DNA from 2 places in the Enterococcus camelliae genome. Region 1 is predicted to be linked to the other one. Evidence: a T-box and tRNA genes for the amino acid it is inferred to sense, from the RefSeq annotation. Region 1 holds a T-box; the other holds one or more tRNA genes.
The links. A T-box is a leader RNA that pairs with one kind of tRNA and senses whether it is charged. The one in region 1 lies ahead of serS (serine--tRNA ligase), so its partner is inferred to be a tRNA-Ser.
Positions count from the first base shown of each region.

Region 2: it encodes a tRNA-Ser, which carries the amino acid that the T-box ahead of serS (serine--tRNA ligase) is inferred to sense. The anticodon was not compared.

Region 1 is NZ_JBHUMO010000072.1:131,758-141,310, reverse strand. Features, by position in the region: gene ACFSR0_RS11880 (response regulator) at 521-1,210, shown strand; gene ACFSR0_RS11875 (sensor histidine kinase) at 1,200-2,375, shown strand; T-box leader at 2,413-2,617, shown strand; gene serS (serine--tRNA ligase) at 2,675-3,955, shown strand; gene ACFSR0_RS11865 (polysaccharide deacetylase family protein) at 4,215-5,669, shown strand; gene guaB (IMP dehydrogenase) at 5,844-7,328, opposite strand; gene ACFSR0_RS11855 (DUF1129 domain-containing protein) at 7,549-8,247, opposite strand; gene ychF (redox-regulated ATPase YchF) at 8,272-9,372, opposite strand; gene ACFSR0_RS11845 (DUF951 domain-containing protein) at 9,380-9,553, opposite strand, start outside.
Region 2 is NZ_JBHUMO010000005.1:13,085-22,637, reverse strand. Features, by position in the region: gene ACFSR0_RS01110 (glycerophosphoryl diester phosphodiesterase membrane domain-containing protein) at 1-1,537, opposite strand, end outside; gene ACFSR0_RS01105 (TVP38/TMEM64 family protein) at 1,652-2,248, opposite strand; gene ACFSR0_RS01100 (threonine/serine exporter family protein) at 2,405-2,854, opposite strand; gene ACFSR0_RS01095 (threonine/serine exporter family protein) at 2,854-3,612, opposite strand; gene ACFSR0_RS01090 (TetR/AcrR family transcriptional regulator) at 3,792-4,346, shown strand; tRNA gene ACFSR0_RS01085 (tRNA-Ser) at 4,460-4,547, shown strand; gene ACFSR0_RS01080 (glycosyltransferase family 8 protein) at 4,741-5,568, shown strand; gene ACFSR0_RS01075 (DNA topology modulation protein FlaR) at 5,576-6,082, shown strand; gene ACFSR0_RS01070 (Cof-type HAD-IIB family hydrolase) at 6,177-6,980, opposite strand; gene ACFSR0_RS01065 (NCS2 family permease) at 7,237-8,673, shown strand; gene ACFSR0_RS01060 (helix-turn-helix domain-containing protein) at 9,436-9,553, shown strand, end outside.

The DNA.
Region 1 (9,553 bases):
CAAGAGATTTTAGTGAGAAAAAATAAAATGTTTTTCTCTTTTTAGCTGCTCTTTAGCGACTTGCTTATCTTATCAAATGCAATGTTATTTGTCAATCGTTTTTTCTATTATTTTTTACTGGTTTATCAGCATTTCAAAACAGAAAAACAAGATCAATTTTGTTATATTACCATTTGATTTTGCATCCGTCAATACTTCTGATGAACATTACTGTTTTCAACGAAGCTCTTTTTAAGACATTTATTAATATAACAATTTTTTCTTGTTTCGTCAACAAAAAACCCTATTGTACCAACGTTTGTAAATACTTTACATTTCTTCTTTAATTCTTTTTTTCATTCGTTTTTTCTATTAATTACTCTCGATTTTCTTAATATAAGCTTCTGTTGTTCGGAATATTCATTTAAACTTCTCCTTTTTTTAATATCTCTTAAATTTTTTATTGAAATTTTTCTATTCTTTTATTTGATGATACACTGTAGGTGAATGATTTGTACTATTAGATAGGAGGATTTTCTATATGAAAATTTTAGTTGCTGATGATGATAAGGAAATTGTTGAATTGTTGAGTATTTATTTAAAAAATGAAGGCTACGAACCAATCAAGGCTTACAATGGTCGTGAGGCTCTGTCAAAAGTTCGCACGATGAATGATATCGAATTATTAATCTTGGATATTATGATGCCAGAGGTAGATGGTATGCAAGTAGTAAAAACTTTGAGAAAAGAGTCGCAGATTCCTATCATTATGCTCACCGCTAAAACAACAGACATGGATAAAATTAAAGGCTTGGTTGCTGGTGCTGACGACTATGTAACAAAACCGTTCAATCCTCTCGAAGTGATGGCTCGAGTAAAATCTTTATTGCGCCGAAGCACAATGCAAGTGGCTGCAAATCAGCCGGACGTACTTGAAGTCAGTTCCCTAATTATTAACCGAGACTCCCATGAAGTGAAAACGCTAGATGGAAAGGACATCCAATTAACTGCTCTCGAATTTGGTATTCTTTATTTACTTGCTTCCCACCCTAATCGTGTATTCAGTGCCGATGAAATATTCGAACGGGTTTGGAAGCAAGAAAGTGTCGTTTCTGCCAAAACTGTGATGGTTCACGTAAGTCATCTCAGGGATAAAATTGAAGAAGCGACAGGCGGAGAAAAAATTATTCAGACAGTTTGGGGTGTAGGTTACAAAATTGATACGAAATGATTCTCGAAAACGTGTTGTATTAACTTCTAAAGAAATTAGTGAATTGTTTGCAGAGGCGATTGTAACGATTGTTTTGCTTCTACTGCTAAACGTAGCCATTGTAGTAATTCTTTCAAATTTAGTGAATAGCGCTCCTTCTTTACAAGATGCTGTTTTTCAAGCGCGTTATATTTTTGCTGAGAATTTCAAAACAGATATTTTTTTAAATGGTCGTTACATTCTGTTTCCCCTTTTTTTATTATTAGATGGTATCGTTTTGTACTGGCGTTTAATTCGCCGTTATCGTCAAATGCAACTTCGCCACATTATTAGTGAATTACATTATATTGCAGAGGGAAACTACGATCATCGCATCCCTTTTGAATTAAGTGGTGATTTAAATCGTGTCGTGACAAGTGTTAACGGCTTAGTTGACAGTACCGTGGCTGCAATTGAAGATGAGCGAAAAATTGAAAAATCTAAAGATGAATTAATTACCAATGTCAGCCATGATATTCGCACCCCTCTTACGTCAATTATTGGTTACTTGGGCTTGATTGAAGATCGACAATACCATTCTGAAGAAGAATTATTGAAATACACTCATACAGCTTATATAAAAGCAAAACAAATGAAATCACTGGTAGATGATTTATTTGAATATACAAAAGTGAGACAACCTAGCAATCCTCTTCATGTCATTTCTTTTGATATGGTGCAATTAATTGAACAACTAGCTGCCGATTTTGAACTAGAAGCGAATAAAAAGGGGATTACTATTCAAACAATGGCCAATCCAGAACAAATCATGATGGATGGAGACACGGAAAAACTAGTACGTGTATTTAGCAATCTTTTAACAAATGCCTTTAAGTATGGCAAAAATGCGACTACAATTATGATGGATGCCGAAAAAATTGGAACGGAAGTTGTTGTAACGGTTAAAAACAATGGCAAAATGATTCCGAAACGCTCGTTAGATCTCTTGTTTGACCGTTTTTATCGAGTAGAAGAATCCCGATCACAAGAAACCGGCGGAACCGGACTTGGATTAGCTATCGCCCAAAGTATCGTAGCGTTACACGGTGGATATATTTATGCAACATCAAATCCAGAATGGACTGCTTTCATTATTCATCTACCGCTACAAGCAAATACTTTGGTTGCAAAACATAGCAATAGTTGACGAATACCAATTTTTCAGCTATGCTAAAGAAAATTTAATAGCAATAGACATGGAACCTAGTACAGGTTGTTTCTTTCCAAGAGAGCTAATGGATGGTGGAAATTAGCATGAAGCAAGATTGGAATCCAGTTCTTTTATATGTATCTTTTGAAAAAGAGATCCTATTTCTCAGGTTACGAGATTTCAAGTGCAGCGATGAGCTGAACTTGGGTGGTACCGCGAATAACTACTTCGTCCCAAGCATTTTTTGGGAATGGAGTAGTCTTTTTTTTAGAAAATTTATTGGAGGAGGAACAAAAATGTTAGATATAAAAGTGATTCGACAAAATATTGAACAAGTAAAAGCGAAACTAGCCACTCGGGGTGTACCTGAAGCGAAACTAAATGAATTTGTTGCGCTTGATGAAGAACGCCGTCGTCTATTAGTTGAAACAGAAGAGCTAAAAAAAGAAAGAAATGATGTCTCAGGCGAGATAGCACAATTGAAACGAGCAAAAGAAGATGCAACAGCTAAAATTGAAGAAATGAAACAAGTAGGTCAAAAAATCAAAGAACTGGATGGCACCCTAGCAACCATCGATGAAAAATTAACTGAGATTGCTGTGACATTACCGAATATTCCGAATGACAGTGTGCCAATCGGTGTAGATGAAAATGATAATGTGGAAGTACGACGGTGGCATAAAACTCGTGAATTTGATTTTGAACCAAAACCTCATTGGGAAGTAGCTGAAAACTTAGGAATTCTGGATTTTGAACGTGGCGCAAAAGTTTCAGGTAGTCGCTTTGTTTATTATAAAGGGTTAGGTGCCCGTTTAGAACGAGCTCTTTACAATTTTATGCTTGATTTACATGTTTACGAACAAGGCTACACAGAGATGATTACTCCTTATATCGTCAATAGTCAGGCAATGTTTGGCACCGGACAATTTCCGAAATTTAAAGAAGATGTCTTCCAATTAGAAAACACTGATTTAACACTTATTCCAACTGCGGAAGTCCCTTTGACAAATTATTACAGTCAAGAAATTTTGGATGAAAAAGATTTACCCATCTATTTTACTGCGTTAAGCCCTTCTTTCCGTTCGGAAGCTGGAAGTGCGGGTCGTGACACTCGTGGGTTGATTCGCTTGCACCAATTCAATAAAGTAGAAATGGTCAAGTTCAGCGATGCCGATCATTCTTATGAAGAATTAGAAAAAATGACCCAAAATGCCGAAGAAATTCTACAAAAACTTGAACTACCTTATCGCGTTGTCGCACTTTCAACGGGTGATATGGGCTTTTCTGCAGCGAAAACTTATGATTTAGAAGTCTGGATTCCTGCTCAAAATACGTACCGTGAAATCAGTTCATGTTCAAATACAGAAGATTTCCAAGCACGTCGCGCGATGATTCGTTACCGCGATGCCAATGGAAAAATTCGTTATGTCCATACCTTGAATGGTTCAGGTTTAGCAGTTGGACGAACAGTTGCCGCTGTACTAGAAAATTATCAAAATGCAGACGGTAGTGTCACCATACCTGATGTTTTGGTGAACTACATGGGTGGCATCACCAAGATCACAAAAGATGCCTAAGAACTACTTGCCATTCAGCCTTTAGAACGTAAATCAGTTTGGTAAAGTTCGCCTGGAAGGTCTTAATCCAGTATGATTCACTAGGCGATGATTGGCTTTTTAAGAAATGTTATCAAGAACTTCACATTGGATTCCCTACAAGAGACACATGCTATTCTTTAGGGTATCCAATGTGAAGTCATTTTATTGGGTAATATTTTGTAATTGCTTTACAATTATGTTACAATTATTTCTTGAATATTTCATTTTGGAGGAAATTATGACAAAAAATTTTCGTAGTCAAAAGCATGCTCACTCTTCCCACAAACTTCTTGCCTTTCTAACTAGCAAATGGACATTCTTAGGCTCACTTTTCCTTTTATTAGGGGTGATTTTGCCAGTATGTTTTTATTTTATCTCGACAGTCAACCAGGAAACCATTGCCAAACAAAAAGAAGCGGCAGAAATTCAACTAATCAAGAAAGAACAACAAGCGCACTTTTCCCAAAATAGTGAGGTCAAAGTTGTCCGTGCAAAAGAAAGTGGCAAAATTACCTTACAAGACAAAAAGATACCAGCAACTGTTCAAGGAACAACAGAGGGGCAATTTCAAACTATTTTAAAAAAATGGCAAATGGCAGATGATGATTTGTTTGTATCCTTTATTCATCTCCAATCCTGTGCGCCTGCTGCTAGCAAGGTAGAAGCAGGAATGACCAAATATCAGTGGAATATCCGAAAAAAAACATTTGTCAAACAACAAGAAACAAAATTGCCTACTAACTATATTCAAACTGAAACCGGCGCACCGATTACGAGTCAGTTACTTTTGCAAAACAATCCACAAAATTTAGCACAGATTCATTTTGCGGTTCAACAAGCATTGCTTGATCAAGCAAAAAATCCCAAAGATATTCTGGATGATGTCTTAGCAATTCCTGCTTTTACTTGGCAAACACCGATAAACTACCGGCCAAAGGAATTAACCGTTGACGTTGCTAAACAAGGGATGTTGAATAAAACAACGATTCACTTGCCTTATACTGCAAGTCTCGCAGCGTCACTTAACCAAGCTTATCTGGATCCTACACTAGCACAAACCTTCGCAGCCAAACCGGAAGAGAATCAAAAGCAAATTGCTTTAACCTTCGATGATGGACCGAATCCAGAAACAACACCATCTATTTTAAATACCTTGAAAGCGAAAAATGTTCATGCCACTTTCTTTCAGTTAGGAAGCAATGCTGAACGCTATCCAAATCTTGTCAAACGTGTCGCTGAAGGAGGACATGAGATTGGTAGCCATACGTATCACCATTACAATTTGCCTAAATATCCACGTGCAACCATCCAAAAAGAAATCACTGATACGGATAAGGCTATTTATCTAGCAACTGGCAAATTACCAAAATTCATTCGTCCGCCATATGGAGCAGTAAATGCAACTGTCGCCGAAGTGGCAGGTAGACCCATCATTCAATGGAATATCGATTCTCGAGATTGGGCAACCAAAAATGCTGGAAAAACCATCACGCAGGTTCAGCAAACCATTACTAATAACGGTATTATACTGATGCATGATATCCAACCAAGTACCGCCGAAGCCTTGCCACAACTCATCGACTGGTTGACACAGCAGGGCTACAAATTAGTGACGATTGATCAACTACTCCAATCACAAGAAAAGCCTTACCATGAGTATTTTAGCGCTACAGATGAACGCGCAATTTCATAAATTGTTGACACATCTTTTCAATAATTTATGGGACCAACAGAAAAAAAGACTAACTCAGAAATCTTATGTAGCCTCTTTCCCCAAAAAATTAGGCTGTTTCGAAGTGAAGACATGAACCGACCGTCCAAAGTTAGAATGATACTCTAACTTGGACGGTCGGTTCAGTTTTCTTTCTTATGAATTAACAGAATAGTTTGGTGCTTCTTTTGTAATTTGTACGTCATGTGGATGAGATTCTTTCAATCCATTGCCACTCATTTGAATAAATTGGGCTTCTTCTCTTAATGCTTTTAAGTTGCTCGCTCCAACGTAGCCCATTCCAGCTTTCAAACCACCAATCATTTGGAAAAGGATATCCGCTACACTCCCTTTGTAAGCAACCCGTCCTTCAATTCCCTCTGGAACTAGCTTATTCGCTTCGTTCACACCTGATTGGAAATAACGATCACTCGAACCTTTTTCCATTGCTCCTAATGAACCCATTCCACGATACGTCTTGAAACGACGTCCTTGGTAAATCTCAAATTCACCTGGAGATTCATCCGTACCAGCCAACATACTTCCTAGCATAACCGCATGACCGCCAGCAGCTAACGCTTTGACGATATCACCGGAATACTTAATTCCACCGTCCGCAATAATCGCTTTTCCATATTGACGTGCAACCGAAGCGGAATCATAAATTGCCGTTAGTTGGGGAACCCCAACCCCTGCAACTACACGTGTCGTACAAATTGAGCCGGGACCAATCCCAACTTTCACTACATCTACACCCGCATCATACAAAGCTTTCGTTCCCTCAGCTGTCGCAACATTCCCAGCAATCAAGGTTGCTTCTGGAAATCTAGCACGAATTTCTGATACTTTTCGTAATACGCCTGCGCTATGACCATGTGCTGTATCAATGATGATGGCATCCGCTCCAGCTTCTAATAAAGCCTCTGCACGTTCAAACGTATCACTTGTTACTCCAACAGCGGCGGCAACCAATAAGCGACCATGCTCATCTTTTGCAGCATTAGGAAATTCGATGACCTTTTCGATGTCTTTAATGGTTATTAAGCCGCTCAACCGACCTTCTTTATCAATCAAAGGCAACTTTTCAATTTTATGCTGTTGCAACGTCTTTTCAGCTTCTTTTAAAGAAGTTCCCACTGGTGCAGTCACCAAATTGTCTTTTGTCATCACTTCTGAAATAGTTAAGGCATAATCAGTCACAAAACGTAAATCACGATTCGTTAAAATTCCAACTAGTTTTCGATTTTCTAAGGTTTCAACAATAGGAACGCCACTGATGCGATAACGACTCATCAATTCTTCTGCATCAGCAATGGTATGTTCTGGCGTTAAGAAAAACGGATCAATAATGACCCCACTTTCTGAACGTTTTACTTTTCTTACTTCATCAGCCTGGCTAGCAATACTCATATTTTTATGAATCACGCCTAGCCCACCTTGACGTGCCATTGCAATGGCCATCTTACTGTCTGTTACGGTATCCATACTGGCACTGATAATTGGAATATTTAATTGAATATTTTTTGCAAGCTGGACACTCATATCCACATCGTTTGGCAAAACATGACTTTCAGCAGGTATCAGTAACACATCATCGAACGTAAATCCCTTTTTGGCGAATTTTGATTCCCAGTTGGACATTTTCGTAACCACTCCTTCAAATCTTTTTTATTTTTATCAATGAAAATAGCAAAAAAGCCTAAACAAGTCAATAATTTCTTTTTGAAATGAGACCTCAACGATAATTTACTAAGAAACTTCACTTATTTTATCATTTAAACTTCTCAATCACACATGATTCTGCAAAAAACTATCCAACCATCGCAATTAAGACAATAGTTGAATAGTTTCCTTTTTTATTTTATTTTTTTGGTCGTTGTGTTGCCATGCTGCTTGCAATATTAAATTTTTTCTTTAGATAGAAACGAGCGACTAACGCAAACGCACCTAGCGCAATCGTAACGATTGGATGCAAAACAAAGTTCAATGGCGCTGGTAACAATTGGGTAACAGATAGCAGAGCAAACCAAACAAAGAAAGCTGCCATCAGAACCAGAATCGTTTTCCACATTTTCGGACGTTGACTACGATCAGCGCCTGGTTGTTCATATTTGTAAATATATTTGTACGAAAGATAAAACACCCATCCTCCTACAGCCGATGTTACTAACAAGGTGATAAACCCAAATGTTTGACTAGCACTCTTTGTTAACAAACTCATTAGCCCAGTTACTACACCAAACAAACCAAAAATGAGTAAGGTATTATCCAACCACATCCACCACGGCGAAGCATTCTCTTCAACAGGTGGTTCTGCTAAAAGACTATCCATTTTTTCAGAAACGGTCCCAAACAACTGACGCGCCGTTTTTCCCGCTTTTTGTTCTTTCACAAGGATTGGCAACATTTCATGAAGGGTTTTGGTTTGTTCTTCTTCCGAAAGATTTGCTGCTTTCATTGACTTTTTCAAATCAAAGATGTACTGCTCATTGCGTTTTGTCAGTTGCATTTCAAGCTCTCTATTTTCGCTGACATAGGAACGAAGTACTTCTGGTTCCATCTTATTTCCCCCTTATTTTCTTATCTATACATTAAATCGGAACAACATGACATCGCCGTCTTGTACAATATATTCTTTTCCTTCTAAACGGACACGCCCAGCTTCTTTAGCAGCGTGCATATTGCCGTAGTGATCCAAATCTTCGAATGAAACCGTCTCTGCTCGAATAAATCCACGTTCAAAATCAGAATGGATAATTCCAGCAGCTTGCGGAGCTTTGATGCCCTTGCGGAAAGTCCAGGCTCTCACTTCTTGTTCCCCTGCTGTAAAATACGTTGCCAATCCGAGTAAATCATATGCTGCTCGAATGAGTTTATCTAGGCCAGACTCTTCAATTCCTAGTGCTTCCAAAAACTCAGCCTTATCCTCTTCTTCCAGTTCAGCAATTTCTTCTTCTGCACGCGCACACACAACGATTACTTCTGCATTTTCGCTTGCTGCAAAATTGCGAACTTCTTGCACATAATGATTCCCCTCAAGATCTGCAACCTCTTCTTCTGCAACATTGGCTACATAAAGAACTGGTTTGGTTGTTAATAAGAATAAGCCTTTCACAATTTTTTGCTCTTCTTCATTAAACTCGATTGATCGCGCAGACAATCCTTCTTCCAAAACTGGTTTAATTTTATCAAGAACTGCTAGTTCGGCAACAGCTTGTTTATCTTTCGTCTTTGCTACCTTCGCCACACGGGTGTACCGTTTAGTAATCGAATCTAAATCCGCTAAAACCAACTCTAAGTTAATGGTATCAATATCTTCTAATGGATTGACCCGTCCTTCTACGTGGGTGATATTGTCGTCATCAAAACAACGAACAACATGGCAAATTGCATCCACTTGTCGAATATGACTCAAAAATTGATTTCCCAATCCTTCTCCTTTACTTGCACCGCGAACAATTCCCGCAATGTCTGTAAATTCAAATGTTGTTGGAACAGTTTTTTTCGGATGAATCAACTCTGTTAGACGTTGTAGTCGCCAATCTGGTACCTCAACCATTCCTACATTAGGGTCAATTGTCGCAAACGGATAATTAGCTGCTTCAGCTCCCGCTTTGGTAATTGCATTAAATAATGTCGATTTACCTACATTTGGTAGACCAACGATTCCAGCAGTCAATGCCATGTTTTCTTCACTCTTTCTTTGCTTTTTCTAGTACTTTTTTTAATTTTTTTTCAAATTCGCGGCGAGGCATCATAACAATATGTCCGCAGTTTTCACATTTTATCTTAATATCTGCCCCCATACGAATGATTTGCCAACGATTTGTTTGGCAAGCATGAGGTTTTTTCATCATCACAATGTC
Region 2 (9,553 bases), on a different contig from region 1:
GACTTACAAGATTAAAAGGTGTAATATAGCCTGTCTTGATGCTTGGCGACAAGGTTTTCATTTGTTCTACCACATCGTAGTTTAACGACTGAACTTGATGATGTTCCTTTTTAATAATGCTACCGTACTGTTCTAAAAATCTCTTAACCATCGCTTCAGGGTTCTTTTTCTGTGTTTTGATTTCAATCAGTAGCTTTTGGTTTAATGCTTGAGCTGCTTTTAAATAATCATCAAAAGTTGGAATTTTCCCCGTTTGCCCGTTCTCTTTAAGAGTTAAATTTAAAGCTGTCTCCAGGGTATTACGCTCAGGAACGAGTCTTTTATTGGCCAGATGGTTGTAATTAAAGTCGTGAAAAACGATAAAGTGATGGTCACTGGTTTCTTGAACATCCATTTCAACATAATCTGGATGAAATTCTTTTGAGGTTTTGACTAAACTTGGAATCGTATTTTGAATACCGTTCTTATCGGATACGCCGCGATGCGAAATGGTTATTGGATTTTTGATTGAAAAAGCTTGTAAATAGTTAAAATTGTAAGTCAATGTTGCCCCACTCAAGAGAATTCCTAAAAAAAGGAATAAGTATTTGCTCATTTTGAGTTGAGTAGCAGAAACGGAAGCGGGCAGACTCTCATCAATTTCAGGCAAACATTTCTCTTTTTCCATCATAAAGATCATATAATAAAAACTGCTAAAAGTTGTGAGTACGAGTGAAACGACTAGCATGATTTGTAAACAAAGCATAAAGAAAACAGCAGAGTAGATTGAAATAGATGGGAGAGCACGATCAAAATAAAATTGACTAAACGAAACAATTGAAAAAATAAGGGTATTCATCAGACTTATCATAAGAAATAAGAGGCCAAAACTACCTAACATAAATAGAAAAGTTTTTTTTGTTAAAGCAAAACTTGTTCGAACTGCATGTTTGACAGTGGAGCGATTTAAAATAAGATCCGGTAATACAAAAAACAATCGATAACCAAGATAGAGGAAAAAAAGATATATCAGACAAAAACCAACAACGAAAAGCCAGCGATTTGTAAAAATATAATCAAGTATGAAAGCTGGTATTTGGACTTTGGCTAACAAATCGGATCGATACGGCAAAAAACTAAAGGGGAATAGTAAAACAATGTAAAAAAGAAAAAAGAACACAACGGCCGCATTAAGCGATTTTAGTTGCTTTTTCGCCAATGAAAAAATTTTTTTGACAGATACGGATTGTTGTTTTTGGATAAAAAACATACTATACAGCAAAAAAGAAAACTCCAAATATAAAATAGCTAAAAAAGTAAGAAGCAAAAGAATAAAGGCCAGAAAGAGAATAGGTTGGTGATATATCGCTTGTGGAAAATTTGAAATTGAAAAATAGGTACTATCGGTTTGATCCAGTAAAAATTTTGTCAATAGTGTGAGCCCAGGTATAGCAATAATTAGGATAAACAAATGGGCAAGTATCACATCACGGAAATAGGCTCGACTGTTTTTGAAAAAAGTGAGTGGCCAGAAAAAATCTTTTTTCAATGTCTTCATGTAAGCATCCCTCCAGAAAATAAAAAAAAACATCTAAATGGTGGCTACGCAATGGTTTGTCAAAAAAGCTCTGACAACTGGTAGTCACCACTTAGGAATGTTAAGTGTTTATAGTTAACCAAGTAAACTAGATAAAAATGTTCCGCCATAAATAAGCGCAAGGCTGTAAAGATAAATTGAGAAAGGTTTGGCCAAGAAAATAATGAAGGCATATCGCTTAAAGGATATCTTCGTAAGACCTGCCATCAAACAGAGTGCATCATCTGGTGCAACTGGTAAGAAAATGGCTAATGCGAAAAATCGTTCAAACCGTTTTTCATTTGTTAACCAATTCGAATATTTGTTATAAGTGTGTTCACTCATCATGCTTAATATGAACGGTTTGCCATAACGCCGTGCTAACAGAAAAATAATCAAGGAACCGACGCAAATGCCAATGTAATTGTATAGAAAACCAGCATAAGGTCCAAATATTAACACACCAGCGGCAGTTGAAATACCACCTGGAATAATTGGAATAACAACCTGCAATATTTGGATAAGAATAAAGATGATTGGACCAATAACTGTCGACGTGCCAACTAATCCTCTTAATGAATTAATGTCTTTAAAAACACCAAGATTGTAAAAATAGACAGCCAAAGCTACGGAAAAACCGATACCTATTACTGAAATGATGTTTATAATCCGTCGTGAAATTGCTACATTCATTCTTTCTGTCCCCCTTTATTGTTTATTTTCTCTATCATAAACAGAAAAACCGAAAAATACTAGTAAAATCATCGAAATGTTACGAACGGTTTTGTAAGATAGCACGATGATTTCTCAACACCATTATACCAATTGCTCTTAACAAATAAATGGGACTTACGAACGATTTTTTTTAACATAGTGCCATTTTAAAACCAATTGTTCTACCAAACTTGTCATCATGAATGCAGCTGCAATTGCGCCAGCTGTTAGAATGACCGTCAACATATTCTGAACGCCCACTCCTGAATTACCCAAAACAAATTCTCTGACTGCTTGGTAAGCTGGTGCGCCAGGAACTAATGGGACAATACTGGGAACAATAAAGATAATCATGGGCATTTTTTTTCTTCTTGAGAAGTAAACACTTGCCAATCCTATGAAAAACGCCGCAAAAAAATTGGCAGAACCAATCCCAAAGGAATGTTCTCGAAGGAAAAGAAAGATTAGCCAACTAATCATTCCTGTTATACCACAAGCATGCAAGGCCTTTCTAGGGATGTTTGTTAGCACACCAAAGGCGATAGTTCCCAAATAACTAAGTAATAATTGCATCAACCAGTTCATTAAAGAAGCCCTCCTAAAAGCGTTAATGCCGTTGCAATTCCAACGGCAATGGCAGAAGCAACGATAATTGCCTCAGTACCTCTAGCTTGACCGCTGATAATATGCCCGGCGAGGATATCCCGAAAAGAGTTGGTGATAGCTACTCCTGGAACCAATGGCATAACACCTCCAATGATGATATGATCGGCGTTCATTGACTGAAAAAAATGACCCAATAAAATAGCAATAACGCCAATCAAAAATGAGGCAAAAAACATATCAAAAAAGCGCAATTCTATACGTTTTTTTATAAAGATGCTAACAAAAAAGCCCGAGGCACCTACCAAAAAAGTCGGGAAAAATTCCATCCAAGTACCACCAAAGGCATACATTAGCGTACTGCTGACGATGCCTGCACAAATAATCTGTAAATACAAAGGAAAGGACGGCGTATGTTGGTTGGCTTCTTTTAACGAGTGATTCAACGTTTGAAGCGTTATTTTATTCTCTGCAAATTCGCGCGAGAGTCGATTAACAGCCACGACTTTCTCAAGATTAATCAAACGATCGCCCACACTTTCAATCTGCGTCAATTGTTGATTACGAAAACTCATAAAAATACCTGTGGCAGTGACATAGCTGACACTTTTGGGTTCACCACCATTTTTTGCAATCCGATTCATGGTATCTTCTACTCGATAGACCTCAGAACCATTTTCCATCATGATTCGTCCAGCAAGAAGACATGTTTCCATTAATAAATCACGTGAGTCTGTCATGAAACCCTCTCCTCAATTTGTTAAAATAATGCAACTACAGTTTACCCTTTCAAAGAAATCGCGACAAGATTAGATTAAAGAAACTTTGATAAAAAAACAAATAACCTTTGCTTTTTTTGGGCTATCTTTTAAAATAAGAGTAAGATAGTTGCAAGTAGTCTACGGATAGGAGGGAGTTTATGCGTCATAAGGTCTATACAAAAGAGCAAATTCTAAAAGCAGCACGTAAATTGGTAGCAGAAAGTGGCTTTGAACATTTCACCGCACGTAATATTGCAAAAAAAATGGGAGGGTCAACCCAACCCATCTACATGCACTTTAAAAGTATGAATGAGTTGAAACGAACACTTATTGAGCAATTACTCGATGAAATTGGCATAGACGTACCACCTACAAACAAAGATGAAAAAGCAACTCTGGCTGAGTGGACTCGTTACATTGATTTCGCTCAAACCAACCCACAAATTTTTAAAGCGCTATTTTTTGAAAATAGTGGGTCAGGTACTGAACTGTACCAACAATCGATGGCATATTTTTTGAAAAACCATGAAATACTAGTGCCTGAACATGGTGATTTATCTGAAGAAGCTATTGGTCATCTACACGACCGTATGTGGATAGCCTCAACAGGCATGGCACTTTTAAAGAAATCCGGTATTATTCATCCGTCACTTGAGCAAGAAAAGAAATTGTTGGAACAATTTGTGGCACTCTTGGGCGTTCCTAAAAAATAAAAAAACAGAGATTTCTTTATTTAGTATAGTGGAAATAAAGGAATTCTCTGATGGCTTCTCTTTATAAAAAAACACTTGACTTTTAAATCTGAAAAGAAGAAAATAATGGTCATGGAGAGTTGGCAGAGTGGTAATGCACTGGACTCGAAATCCAGCGAGCCGGCTTATACCGGTGCACGGGTTCAAATCCCGTACTCTCCTTAATAGCAATGATTGCGGTGGACGACATCTATAGTTGTTCACCGCTTTTTATGAAAAAGGACCGCTTTGTCAAAGATTAAAAATAGATTTTAGCAGATTGCCGTAGCATGATGCGGAGGATCTTTTTTACCATAAAAATTGGAAAAGGTTGATGTATAATAAAAGTAATAAGTAAAAAAGGAGAGACAAAGGAATGAGTGAGTACAACTTCTTATTTTCGATTGACGACTCTTATGTTGAACAATTAAAAACGACTTTACTATCTATTAAGACGGCAAGTAAGGAAGGGGAAACAATCCATGCCTATGTGATGGTGAAAAAAACATTGCACAAGATGACTGAGCTATCAGTTTTTTGTCAAAAACAAGGTATTCTTTATCATCCCATTCTGGTAAATCCCCATGATTTTAAAGAAGCGCCTGTTTCCGAACGTTATCCGGATACCATTTACTATCGTTTATTGGCACATGAATATCTTCCTGAAGACTTACAAACAATTTTGTACCTTGATGCAGATATCCTGTGTCTAAACAACTGGAAGTCTGTATTTGAATTTGATTTAGGCAATAATTTGTATGGGGCATGTAGTCATGCTAAACTGACCAACTTAACCAATGTTATCAATAAGGTTCGGTTAAAGAGTTATGAATCTGAAGGCTATTTCAATTCAGGCGTGCTACTTATGAACCTTCCCATGATTCGAAAAAAGGTAAAAAGAGCTGATATTTATCAATTTATAAGTGAAAATACATTTAATTTGTTATTGCCAGATCAAGATGTTTTAAATGCGTTGTATGGCGATCGAATTGTCTCTTTACCAGATGAGAAATATAATTACGATGTGCGAAAGAAGACAACTTATGAATTAATAAGCAAAGGAAAGTGGACGCTTGATTGGGTGATTGGCGAAACTGTTTTTCTGCATTTTTGTGGTAAAGAAAAACCATGGGATCCAAACTATACTGGGAGATTCGCTAGTTTGTATAAATATTTTGCTAATCAAGCAAGGAAAGTAGAGTGAAATTAAAATGAAAGTGTTGGTTATGGGGTATAGTGGTAGTGGAAAATCCACATTGGCTAGAACCATTGCCTTAGATAGGCAATTGCCACTTTTGCATATGGATCAAGTGAACTTTGTTGATAACTGGCACGAAAGAGATAACGTAGAATCAGAAACACTGGTAAAATCTTTTATAAGTCAAGAAAACTGGGTAATTGATGGAAATTATCGGAAATTTTTTTATGAAGAACGATTGGAAAAAGCCGATAAAATTTATCTTCTTTTGTTTTCGAGGTGGAATTGTCTGTGGCGTGTTCTAAAACGAACAAAGCAATACTTTGGACGAAGTCGTCCAGATATGGCGGATAATTGCCCAGAAAAGCTAGATTGGGAATTTCTGCTGTGGATTCTATACTATGGTAGAACAAAAGATAAACGAGCTAGTTACCAATCGATTAAACAAACGTACGGTGAGAAAGTTGTCATGATCCGCAATCAACGAGAATTAGATAATATTTACCAAACGATTTCATAAAATAAGGAAGAGGTTCGTACGTATTTCGAGTAGCAACACTGAATTCAATCAAATAAAAAATGTGAGCGATGAAAGTGGGAATCGCTCACGTTTTTTATAATGCTAAATATTTTTCCAAATAATCGGCCAAACCATCCTCGTCGTTTGTTTTTTCCGTAATATCATTTGCATAAGACTTTAATTGATCTGTGCCATTTTTCATCACGACACCCCAGCCAGCATAGTCAATTAACTCTACATCATTGTGTTCATCACCGAATGCAATGACATCTTTTTGAGGAATTTTTAGGGACTGTGCGATGATGTCTACACCCATAGCTTTTTGAACACCTTTGGGAACAACTTCTAAAATAGCATTTGGGCCACCCCATGTACGCACGTCAATCTCATCTTTAAATTCAGACATCAACTTTTCTGATGTTTGCGAAGCATATTCATGTTTGGTTTTCAATAACAGCGAAGTAGGGTTGCTTGAAAGATTTTTAAAAAGATTCGTTGTTAAAATTTTATCTGCTGCAAAGAAATGGGGCTCCACCCCTTCAATTTGATCAACGTAAAATGATTGTCTATTTTCAGCTGCCACAAAATCAAGCTTTAGCTCTTGTTTTTTTTCCAAAATCGAAAATGCTATTTCTCTTTTAATGGAATGTTCTTTTTCAAAAGGCCACTGTTGATTTGGCAAATGAACTAGTGCACCATTGAAATTAACCATCGGAGAAGTCAATGCTAATTGTTGATAAAATTGAGAACTCATCCGATAGGGCCTACCTGTGGCGATACTCACAACATTGCCTGCGGAAACAACTTTTTTCAAAACAGTTTCAGTTCGTTTGGTAATGAGTGATTGAGCATTTAAGGTGGTGCCATCCAAATCAATAGCAATTAATTTTCTTGTCATGTTCGTTCTCCTTTCTCGTCAAATCGACGTCAGTTAAGTGTAACATAATTAAAAAAAATGACAAATGAAATTAAATAGTAGATCTAGGTAAAACACGAACATTAAGACCGGCTTATTCATTTTTTTGCAAACAAATCCTTGAAAAAGAAAACTTGATTCGATATAATCACTAAATGTAAAGGATATAAACGAATATTTTTTGTTTTTTTTATGTGTTTGTTTGTGTTTTTATATTGATGAATTAGGAGTGAACATGATGGAAAAGTTTTTCAAATTAAAGGAAAACAACACAACTGTTTCAACGGAGGTTATGGCCGGGTTAACAACATTCTTTGCGATGAGCTATATTTTGTTCGTGAATCCGAGTATTTTATCCGCTACAGGAATGCCGTTCCAAGCTGTTTTTTTGGCAACAATCATTTCTTCAATTATCGGTACACTGGTTATGGGGCTGTTTGCTAATGTTCCTTATGCGCAAGCTCCCGGCATGGGATTAAATGCCTTTTTCACATTCACAGTTGTTATAGGGTTGGGTTACAAATGGCAAGAGGCACTTGCCATGGTATTTATTTGTGGTCTTATTAATATTTTTATCACCGTAACAAAAATTCGAAAGTTAATTATTTATTCTATACCAGAAAGTTTACAACATGCCATTAGTGGTGGGATTGGGATTTTTATCGCTTATGTAGGTCTTAAAAACGCGAATTTATTAAATTTCAGTGCAGATTCCGCGACGATTACAAGCTCAGTTGTAAAAGATGGCGCCGCTACAAACGTAAATATGAACGGTGGAATCGTTCCAGCATTAGCGAATTTTAATAATGCACCTGTTCTATTGGCTATTATTGGGTTAGCAATTATGGCAGTATTGGTAGTTATCAATGTTCGTGGAGCAGTTATTATCGGTATTTTGGTAACGACAATTATTGGTATATTTATGGGTGTAGTCGATCTTAGTACAATCGATTGGCATGCCAATTCATTAGGAAGTTCTTTTAAAGAATTGGGAACAACTTTTGGTGCAGCATTTGGTGACCAAGGAATGCAATCATTATTTAGTAATGCTTCCAAAATTCCGCAAGTATTAATGACAATCATTGCGTTTAGTCTTTCAGATACATTTGACACAATTGGAACATTTATTGGAACTGGTCGTCGTACAGGTATCTTTTCAAAAGCTGATGAAGATGCGTTGGAAGATAGCAAGGGCTTTAACACGAAAATGGATAAAGCTTTGTTTGCAGATGCAATTGCGACATCAATTGGTGCAATTTTTGGTACATCAAATACCACAACCTACGTTGAATCTGCTGCTGGTATCGGAGCAGGTGGACGTACTGGATTAACGTCAGTCGTTGTGGCTATTCTATTTGCCATTAGTAGTTTCTTCTCTCCATTAATTTCGGTCGTGCCAAGTCAAGCGACTGCACCAGCATTGATTCTAGTTGGTGTGATGATGATGGCTTCCTTCAAAGATATTAATTGGGTTGATATGGAAGAAGCTCTACCGGCATTTTTCGCTTCTGTTTTCATGGGATTATGTTATAGCATCTCTTACGGAATTGCAGCTGGATTTATCTTCTATGCGATTGTCAAAGTTGCTAAAGGAAAATCGAAAGAAGTTTCAACTATTCTATGGATTGTTGATGCCTTGTTCATTCTGAACTTTATTATCTTAGCTGTATTATAGTGAAGAGGTAAATGAAGTTCATAGCATTTCTACGATAGATTAAATTTGATAAACAGCTAGACCTACCATATTAGATCAACAGTCTAATTTTGGTAGGTCTTTTTTGTTTATTTTTTTGAATGAATCTAGCGCTGGATTTAAAAAATTCCTTGTATTAATTTACTTATTGCCACTAGACAGACTAATCCAAATGAACGTTTGCTTTCTGGCCCTGCGAAATTGTATTTTTTCTTTATAGTGTACGAAGTAAGGATTATTGCTAATGGTAGTATATAATCTGCCAAATTCAACATAATATTATTCATATCTTGAAAAAAAGAAAAAACTATAACTATAATAATGGAGCAACTGTTAACATAGGTATACTCTTCAATCTTCATGGTGTGATTCACTTCGTTATACTCTCACTTTCTATCTGAAACGATTGTCGGGATAGTTTAATGATCACTTATTTCGTGAAGATTTTGGCTCGTTTATTTTTTTGAAAAGAAGGTGTTCATTCAATCTATTGTAAGCGCATCAAAAAAAGGGCGATATTGCCAACGAATTATTGAAGAATTAGTATTTTTTTGTCTTTGTATTTATTTGTCCTTTAGTGTGTTGTTATGTAAGTTTTATAGTAATTTTGGAGAAAACAGGCAAAAAACCCTTTTGCGCTTTTTAGGTGCAGGATTTAATGATGCTTTGATGGTAAAATTTAGGTACTATTTTATAACTGGGAGGTAAAAAATGAAATTTTGTTCACTACTTAAAACTCATTGAATGGATCATCATCTAACACAGGAGCAATTGGCTGATAAACTGCATCTTTCACATCAAACGATTTCGAAATGGGAAACAGGAATCAACACCCCTAGCATTGACAATCTGCTATTATTAA